DNA from 2 places in the Micromonospora sp. CPCC 205554 genome. Region 2 is predicted to be linked to the other one. Evidence: predicted binding sites of a transcription regulator. Region 2 holds the regulator's gene; the other holds the start of a gene.
What was found. The regulator HspR, encoded in region 2, represses chaperone genes until heat shock. The targets are predictions, from matches to a motif close to TTGAGTNNNNNNNACTCAA.
Positions count from the first base shown of each region.

Region 1: lon (endopeptidase La) is a predicted target of HspR. The motif match lies at 2,005-2,023, and genes of this name have one in related genera.

Region 1 covers NZ_JBAKHP010000001.1:170,406-174,819, reverse strand. The annotation lists gene V6U82_RS00835 (hypothetical protein) at 1-1,257, shown strand, start outside; gene V6U82_RS00830 (histone-like nucleoid-structuring protein Lsr2) at 1,463-1,810, opposite strand; gene lon (endopeptidase La) at 2,046-4,382, shown strand.
Region 2 covers NZ_JBAKHP010000021.1:50,484-54,897, forward strand. The annotation lists gene V6U82_RS22765 (cation:proton antiporter) at 1-472, shown strand, start outside; gene V6U82_RS22770 (hypothetical protein) at 639-1,067, shown strand; gene V6U82_RS22775 (hypothetical protein) at 1,329-1,535, opposite strand; gene V6U82_RS22780 (heat shock protein transcriptional repressor HspR) at 1,713-2,153, opposite strand; gene dnaJ (molecular chaperone DnaJ) at 2,178-3,365, opposite strand; gene grpE (nucleotide exchange factor GrpE) at 3,445-4,182, opposite strand; gene dnaK (molecular chaperone DnaK) at 4,231-4,414, opposite strand, start outside.

The DNA of each region.
Region 1 (4,414 bases), on a different contig from region 2:
GGTAACGCGCGGAGCAAGCGGTTGCTGGCGGTCGTCGGCACGCTCGCGGTCTTCGGCGGCATCGTCGCCGTCACCCAGATCTCGTCCGCCCAGGACCGGCGGACGACCACCCGCGCCGCGTCGGCGTCCTGCGTGCCCGCGAGCCCGGGGGCGACCGCCCCGAACGGCCAGGGCAGCACCACCCGTACCTGGCAGAACGGCCGCTGGGTCCGCAACCACTGGGGCGACGGCCAGATGTCACCGGCCGAGTGCCAGCAGACCAACGCGGGCGGCGCCGGCGCCGGCACCCCGACCGTGGCCTGCCCGGACGTCCGCGGCCGGCTGCCGCAGGTGCCCGACCGGGCCCGCGCCGAGGTGGACCGCACCCTGGCGCTGCTGGAGTCGCAGATCGCCGAGGCGAACCGGCGGCTCGCCGCGGAGGGCCGCAACGGCGGCGACTTCATCAACAATGCGATCCTGCGTCCGCTCGCGGACAAGCGGACCGCGGCGCTCAACCGGATCGCCACCGCCATCGGCCGGGTCGCCCAGCGCCCGCAGGGCCTGGATCAGCTCGCCCAGTGCGCGCTGACCGACACCCCCCAGAACGGCGGTCAGAACGGCGGGAACAACAACGGGGGCCAGAACGGCGGCGACAACAACGGTGGCCAGAACGGCGGCAACAACGGCGGCGGGAACAACAATGGCGGTGGCCAGAACAACGGCGGCGGCAACGGCCTGAACGTGCTCGCCAAGGACTGCTCCGGCAGCCAGCTCCAGGCCCACGACGGTTTCCAGAACGGCAACCGGTGCGTGAGCACCGCGTTCGGTGAGGTGGGCGCCGCGGCGAACAACCCGTCGCTGCTGATCACGCAGTTCCCGAACCAGGTGCGGCGCAACCAGCCGTTCACGCTCCGGGTCACCACCAAGAACCTGGTGCGGGACCGCTTCCTCGCCGCCGGCCAGGGCGGCTACTACCTGGAGAGCTCGCTGCTCAACGGCCAGGGCCTGGTGCGCGGCCACTTCCACACCGCCTGCCGGATGCTCGGCAGCACCCGGCAGCCTCCGAACCCGCAGGACGTGCCGGCCTTCTTCGTCGCCACCGAGGACGGGCGGGGCGGCGACCAGCCGGACGACGTGCTGATCCAGATCCCGGGCCTGGCGCAGTCGGGCGTGGCGCAGTGCGCGGTCTGGGCCGGTGACGGCTCGCACCGTATCCCGATGATGGAGCGGGCCAACCAGACCCCCGCCATCGACGTGGTGCGCATCCGGGTCAACTGAGCGGGCGTACGGCCGCGGCCGTCCGGGGGACTCCTCCGGGCGGCCGCTGCCGTTCCCGCGCCGGGGCGCGGTGGGAGGTGAGCCCGGAAGAAATCTCGTGCCGCGCTATGCGGCCGGATGAAAAGCGCCGGCCGTAGAAAGCCGATCGGGGCCACACCGATTTCTCAGCGTGACCCCCGGATGCCCGACGGTGAACCGGTGGCGGTCAGCGGTTCTTGTACGCCTGGACCACCGACACGGGGATGCGCCCGCGCTCGGAAATCTCGAACCCGTTCTTGGCGGCCCATTCCCGGATGGCGCGGTTCTGCTCGCGGTCCATTCCCGAGGTGCTCGGCCGGGTGGTGCGGCGGGCGCCGCGGGTGACCTCGGCCGTTCCCCGGCCGATTCGCCTGCCAGCGCTGATGTACGGATCCAGCGCCTTGCGCAGGACGCCGGCGTTCTCGTCGGAGACGTCGATCGTGTACGCCACGCCGTCCAGGCTGAACTCGACGGTCCGATCGGCCTTTCCGCCGTCGAGGTCGTCGGTCAGAACGGTGATTACTTTCCTTGCCATCGCCATTACTCCCTGTGTCGGGCGGGGTGTGGCTAAGAGTTTGACCTACCGCGCGGTAATTCCGCAACAATAGCCCGCTGTTTCCATTCGGCGGGTCGCGGTAAAGGGGTGTCGCCATTGGGTGCGCGGCGCGGGAACGCGGCGCTTCGCAGTGGCGTGGGTCACAACCCGGAACAAGGGACATGTTTTGTTACTTGAGCCAGACACGCTCAACCAACGTGATGGCAGGTGTTCGATGGCAACTCTTCCGGTACTTCCCCTGACCGACGCCGTCCTGCTGCCCGGGATGGTCATCCCGGTGACCCTCGACCCGACCACCCAGGCCGCCGTCGACGCGGCGCGCGCCACCGGCGACAAGGAACTCCTGGCCGTGCCCCGCATCGACGGTGAGTACGGCTCCGTCGGCGTGGTCGCCACGATCGAGAAGGTGGGCCGGCTGCCCAGCGGCGAGCCGGCGGCGGTCGTCCGAGGTCTGGCCCGCGCCCGCATCGGCTCCGGCGTGCCCGGTCCCGGCGCCGCGCTCTGGGTCGAGGCGACCACACTCGACGAGCCCGCACCGGCGGGCCGCGCCCGGGAACTCGCCCGTGAGTACCGCGCGCTCATGACGTCAGTGCTGCAGCAGCGCGGTGCCTGGCAGGTGATCGACGCGATGGAGCGGATGACCGACCTGTCCGAGCTGGCCGACTCGGCCGGTTACGCGCCCTGGCTCAGCCTGGCGCAGAAGACCGAACTGCTCGCCGCGCCGGACGTCACCGCCCGGCTGGACCTGCTCGTCGGCTGGGTGAAGGAACACCTGGCCGAGCAGGAGGTCACCGAGCAGATCAACAGCGACGTCCGCGAGGGGCTGGAGAAGTCCCAGCGGGAGTTCCTGCTCCGCCAGCAGCTCGCCGCGATCCGCAAGGAACTCGGCGAGGACGAGCCGGACGGCTCCGCCGACTACCGCTCCCGGGTGGAGTCCGCCGACCTGCCGGAGAAGGTGCGCGAGGCGGCGCTTCGTGAGGTCGGCAAGCTGGAGCGGGCCAGTGACGCCTCACCCGAGGCGGGCTGGATCCGTACCTGGCTGGACACCGTCCTGGAGATGCCGTGGAACACGCGTACCCAGGACGACACGGACCTGGCCGCGGCCCGGGCCGTGCTGGACGCCGACCACGCCGGCCTGGCCGACGTGAAGGACCGCATCCTGGAGTACCTCGCGGTGCGCAACCGGCGCGCGGAGCGCAACCTCGGCGTGGTCGGCGGACGCGGCTCCGGCGCGGTGCTGGCCCTCGCCGGTCCGCCCGGTGTCGGCAAGACCAGCCTCGGTGAGTCGGTCGCCCGGGCGCTGGGCCGCAACTTCGTCCGCGTCTCCCTCGGCGGTGTCCGGGACGAGGCGGAGATCCGCGGCCACCGGCGCACGTACGTCGGCGCGCTGCCCGGCCGGATCGTGCGGGCGCTGCGCGAGGCCGGCTCGATGAACCCGGTCGTGCTGCTCGACGAGGTCGACAAGCTGGCCGCCGGTTACGCCGGCGACCCGGCCGCGGCCCTGCTCGAGGTGCTCGACCCGGCGCAGAACCACACGTTCCGCGACCACTACCTGGAGGTCGACCTCGACCTGTCCGACGTGCTGTTCCTGGCCACCGCCAACGTGGTCGAGGCGATCCCCGGCCCGCTGCTGGACCGGATGGAACTGGTCGCGCTGGACGGCTACACCGAGGACGAGAAGGTCGCCATCGCCCGGGACCACCTGCTGCCCCGGCAGCGGGAGCGGGCCGGGCTGACCGCCGACGAGGTGACAGTCGCCGACGAGGCGCTGGCGCTGATCGCGGGCGAGTACACCCGGGAGGCCGGCGTCCGGCAGCTCGAACGGGCCCTGGCGAAGATCCTGCGCAAGGTGGCCGTCGCGCTCGCCACGGACGCCGCGCCGGTGCACGTGGACGCCGGGAACCTGGCCCGCTACCTGGGCCGGCCGAAGTTCACCCCGGAGTCGGCCGAGCGGACGGCCGTGCCCGGCGTGGCGACCGGCCTGGCCGTCACCGGCGCCGGTGGGGACGTGCTGTTCATCGAGGCCACCACGATGGAGGGCGAGCCGGGCCTGACGCTCACCGGCCAGCTCGGCGACGTGATGAAGGAGTCCGCGCACATCGCGTGGTCGTACCTGCGGTCGAACGGACGGCGCTACGGGCTGGACCCGAACGCGCTGGCCGGGCGGCGGATCCACCTGCACGTCCCGGCGGGCGCGGTGCCCAAGGACGGCCCGAGCGCCGGCATCACCATGGTGACCGCGCTGGCGTCCCTGGTGACCGGGCGTCCGGTGCGGCCCGAGTTCGGGATGACCGGCGAGGTGACGCTCTCCGGCCGGGTACTGCCGATCGGCGGGGTGAAGCAGAAGCTGCTCGCCGCGCACCGGGCCGGCCTCACCGAGGTGATCATCCCGAAGCGCAACGAGCCGGACCTGGACGACCTGCCGGCGCAGGTGCGGGAGGCGCTGACCGTGCACACCCTGTCCGACGTGGCGGACGTGCTCGCGCTGGCGCTGCGCCCGGCCGAGATCGGCACGGAGGCGCTGGACGGTCCGGCGCTCGCCGCGGCCTGACGACAGTCGCCCCGGCCACCGTCCGCACGGTG
Region 2 (4,414 bases):
CGCGCTGTCCGGGCCGGTGGCGCACCACGCCACCGAGCTGCTCTCCCCGCTGCGTGACCTGTTCGCCGCGGTCTTCTTCGTGTTCTTCGGTCTGGTGACCAACCCGCTGGACATGCCACCGGTGCTGCTGCCCGCGCTGCTGCTCGCAGTGGTGACCATGGCGACGAAGGTGGCCACCGGCTACCTGGCCGCCCGCCGGGCCGGGATCGCCGAGCCCGGACGCTGGCGGGCCGGCCTGGCGCTGACCCCGCGCGGCGAGTTCTCCATCGTCATCGCCGGACTGGCCGTCGCGGCCATCTACCCGGTGGAGCCGAAGCTCGCCGCGCTCGCCACCGCGTACGTGTTGATCACGGTGGTGACCGGACCGCTGCTCGCCCGGCTGCCCGACACCCCGTGGTTCAAGCAGTGGCTGCGCAGCCGCGCCGCCGCCGCACGGCCACCCGCGCCGCTACCTCTGGGCTCCGGCGACTGACCCGGCGCCGGGCCGGATCAGCCGTAGGACAGATCCGGCCCGGCGTTGTCAAATTGAGCCCGGGAAGGTCTACCCCTGCTCCGTCCAACCGCGTTAACGTTTCGGCCCAGCAGCCAGGGTCCGCGGGTGGCCTGCGCCCCCGCCAGCGCAAGCGGAAGGTCGGCCGGTGAGCGTGCAGGAAGAGACGTTCCGCGGCTTCGCCAACCCGGTCGATCCCTCGCCCGCCGAGCTTCGGGCGTGGGCCTATCAACCGGATTCGGTGCCGCTGACCTCGATGCCGCCCGACTGGGACCTGCTGGTCGCCGGTGACCATCTGGTGCAGACGCTGTTCGATCTGGCGATGGACCAGGGCTGCCCGGCGCGGCGGTTCACGCTGCACTGCCTCTACATCTACGCCGCCGACGGCATCCGGACGAACTTCCGCGCCCACCCCAAGCGCCGGTTCCGCAAGCTGGTCGAGCAGGCCGAGAAGTCCGGCGACGACCTGATGCGCAACTGGGCGCACAACAGCCGGGTGCTGCTCGCCCGGCCGGATCTCTTCGTCTACCGGGACTGGTGCGAGGGCGGCCTGGTCCGCGAGAACCGCCGCCTCTGACGCCTCATCGCCGGCTTGAACGGCGAACGGACCGACATCCCCCCCATCCCCCCATCCCCCCATCCCCCCAGGATCAGCGTCGCCCAGCCACCTCGACCCGACCGTCCTGGTCGATCATGAACTTGGCGGTGTTTGGTGTCCGGTTTGTCGCCGCCAACTTCATGATCGACCGCGAGGGCGGGTGCGTGGTGCCCGCCCGCCCCTCGGGACACGAACGGGCCGGGATCCCCCGTGGACCCCGGCCCGCACGTCGGCGGATCGTCAGGTCGATCCGCCCTGCTTCTTGCGCCGCTCGTCGTCCCGCGCCCGGTCCACGCCGTGGTCCGTCTGGTCGGCGAAGCGCCCTTCCTTGACCTTGTCGCTGAAACGTCCCTCGGTGACCCGGTCGAATCGCTCGCGGACGTTCTCGGCCACCTTCTCCAGCCGTTCCTCCGCGCGCTCGGCCACCTTCTTCGCCGGTTCCGTCATGACTCCCCCCGCCAGCCCGGAATCCGCTTTGGGGGCTTTTGCCCCTGTGGAAAGCCTAGTTGACCCCAACCCGCCGTACCCCGCTTTCCCCTGACCCGGCCCGCGAACCGCCCGGGGGGACGACGAAGGCCGGCGCGGCCCCGGGGGAGCGGGGCGCGCCGGCCTTCAGGTACGAGGTCAGCGGTCGGGAGCGCGGCGCGGACGCCAGACGACGAGCGCGGTGGACGTGCGGTTGGTGGGCACGAGGTCGCCGCGGGGGAAGCCGCCGAGCGACTCCAGCTCGGCGATCCGCCGGTACGCGGCGTCCAGTTCCGCCTCCAGCCGGGCCACCCGCTGCTGCGCCTCTTCGAGCAGCCGCTCCAACCCGATGATCCGCTTGACCCCGGCCAGGTTGATGCCGTCGTCCTGGCTGAGCCGCTGCACCTCGCGGAGCAGCACCACGTCCCGGACGCTGTACCGGCGACCGCCGCCGGACGCCCGGCCCGCCTGCACGAGGCCCAGCCGGTCGTACTGGCGCAGCGTCTGGGGGTGCATCCCCGCCATCCGCGCGGCCACCGAGATCATCAAGACCTTGGCCTCGTAGGCCGGGTCACCCGAGCCGACGTACTCCTCCGACATGCCCGCTCACCTCCGCTGCCGACCTCAACTGAATCGACGTACCCGCGCGTCGAGATGTTCCCGCGCGGCGGGCGGAGTCTGCGCCGCGAAGGTCTCCAGCGCCGCCCGCGCCTCGTCCGACACCTTCGCCGGGACCACCACGTCGAGCGTGACCAGCAGGTCACCGGCGCGGCCGTCCTTGCGTACGACGCCCTTGCCGCGGGCGCGCAGCACCCGCCCGCTGGGCGTACCCGGTGGCACCCGCAGGGTCACCGTCCCGTCCAGGGTCGGTACGCGCAGGTCCGTGCCGAGAACCGCCTCGGCGTACGTGATCGGGACGGTCAGGGTCAGGTCGTCCCCGGTACGCCCGAACAGCTCGTCCGGGCGGACCTTCACCTGTACGAACAGGTCACCCGCCGCACCGCCCCGCTCGCCGGGCTCACCCCGGCCGGCCAGGCGGATCCGCTGCCCGTCGGCCACACCGGCCGGGAAGCGCACGTTCAGCGTGCGGGTCTTGGTGACCCCGCCGGTGCCGTGGCACTCCGGGCACTTCTCCTCGACGATCGTGCCGACGCCCTGGCAGTTGCGGCACGGCTCGGAGAAGCTGAACGACCCCTGGTTGCGGGTGGTCACCCCGGCGCCGTGGCAGACCGGGCAGGCCACCGGCTGGGTGCCGGGCTTCGCGCCGTTGCCGTGGCAGGTGTCGCAGACCCCGGGAGCGCGCAGCGTCAGCGGCAGCGTGACGCCTCGTACCGCGTCGGTGAAGTCGAGCGCCACCTCGGTCTCCACGTCCCGGCCACGCGCCGGGCCGCGCGGGCGCGCCGGGCCACCGCCGCCTCCGCCGCCGGAGAAGATCGAGCTGAACAGGTCGGTGAAGCCGCCGCCGCTGAACCGGTTGTCGCCGGCGCCGGCGCCGCCGCCGAACAGGTCGGAGACGTCGAACGGCATGCCGCCCGGCTGGCCCGCGCCGCGGGCGTTGCGCCGGAAGGCGCCGGAGCCGAACAGCGAGCGCATCTCGTCGTACTCGCGGCGCTTCTTCTCGTCACCGAGCACCGCGTACGCCTCGGAGACGGTCTTGAACCGCTCCTCCGCGCCGGTGTCGCCGGGGTTGTGGTCCGGGTGCGACTCCCGGGCCAACTTGCGGTACGCCTTCTTGATCTCGTCCGAGGAGGCGGACTTGTCCACGCCCAACGCGGCGTAGTAGTCCTTCTCGATCCAGTCCTTGGAACTCACCGGTCCACCCCCTTCCACGGGTCGAATCCCGGTCGTCCCGCCCGCCCGGTGCGGGCGGGCGGGACGTCACGGGTCGGCACTACTCCGGGTCCGCGACCGCGACCATGGCGGGCCGCAGCAGCCGCTCGCCGAGCTGGTAGCCGCGCCGCATGACCTGCACGCAGGTCGGCTCCGTCACGTCGGCGGAGGTCTGGTGCGCCACCGCCTCGTGCCGGGTCGGGTCGAACGGGTCACCCTTCTCGCCGAACGCGGTCAGGCCGAACTTCGTGAGCGCGCCGGTGAGCTGCTCGGCCACGCTGCCGAACGGGCCCACCAGGTCGCCGTGCTCGCGGGCCCGGTCCAGGTCGTCGAGGATCGGCAGCAGCGCGGTGAGCACAGCCCCGGTGGCCTGCTCCTGGACCAGGTTGCGGTCCCGGTCGACCCGCTTGCGGTAGTTGGCGTACTCCGCGGTCACCCGCTGGAGGTCGCGGGTGCGCTCCTCCAGGTCGGTGCGGAGCGACTCCAGCTCGGCGCCGAGCGGCGCGTCCGTGCCGGTCCCGCCCTTCGGCTCGGCGGGCGAGTCGACCACGGTCGGACCGCCGACCTCGGCCTCGCCGCCGATCTCGTCGACCACGACCTCGGCCTCCTCGACCAGCCCTTCGGCGGGCGCGTCGGCGGCCGCGTCGGCCGCCGAGGCGTCGTTCGCCGGCTGCTCGGTCACCTTGCCGAGCTTGCGCTTGTCGCGGATGACGACCCGGGGTTCGTCGCCGGTGTCCTTGCCGGCGCCCGGCGCCGACCCGGTGGCACCCGGGTCGGCCGCTCGTGGCTTGTCCGTCATGCGGTTACCTCATCCCTCTGCCGTGCGAATCGTGTCCGGGACCGGAAGTCACTTCTTGTCCTCGTCCACGATCTCCGCGTCGACCACGTCGTCGTCGCCACCGGCCTTCGGGCCACCGGCCGCACCCGCGCCGGCACCCGGCCCGGCCGCGCCCGGGGCGGTCTGCTCGCCCTCCTGCTGCTGGGCGTAGAGCAGCGAGCCCGCCTGCTGGGAGACCTGCGCCAGCTTCTCG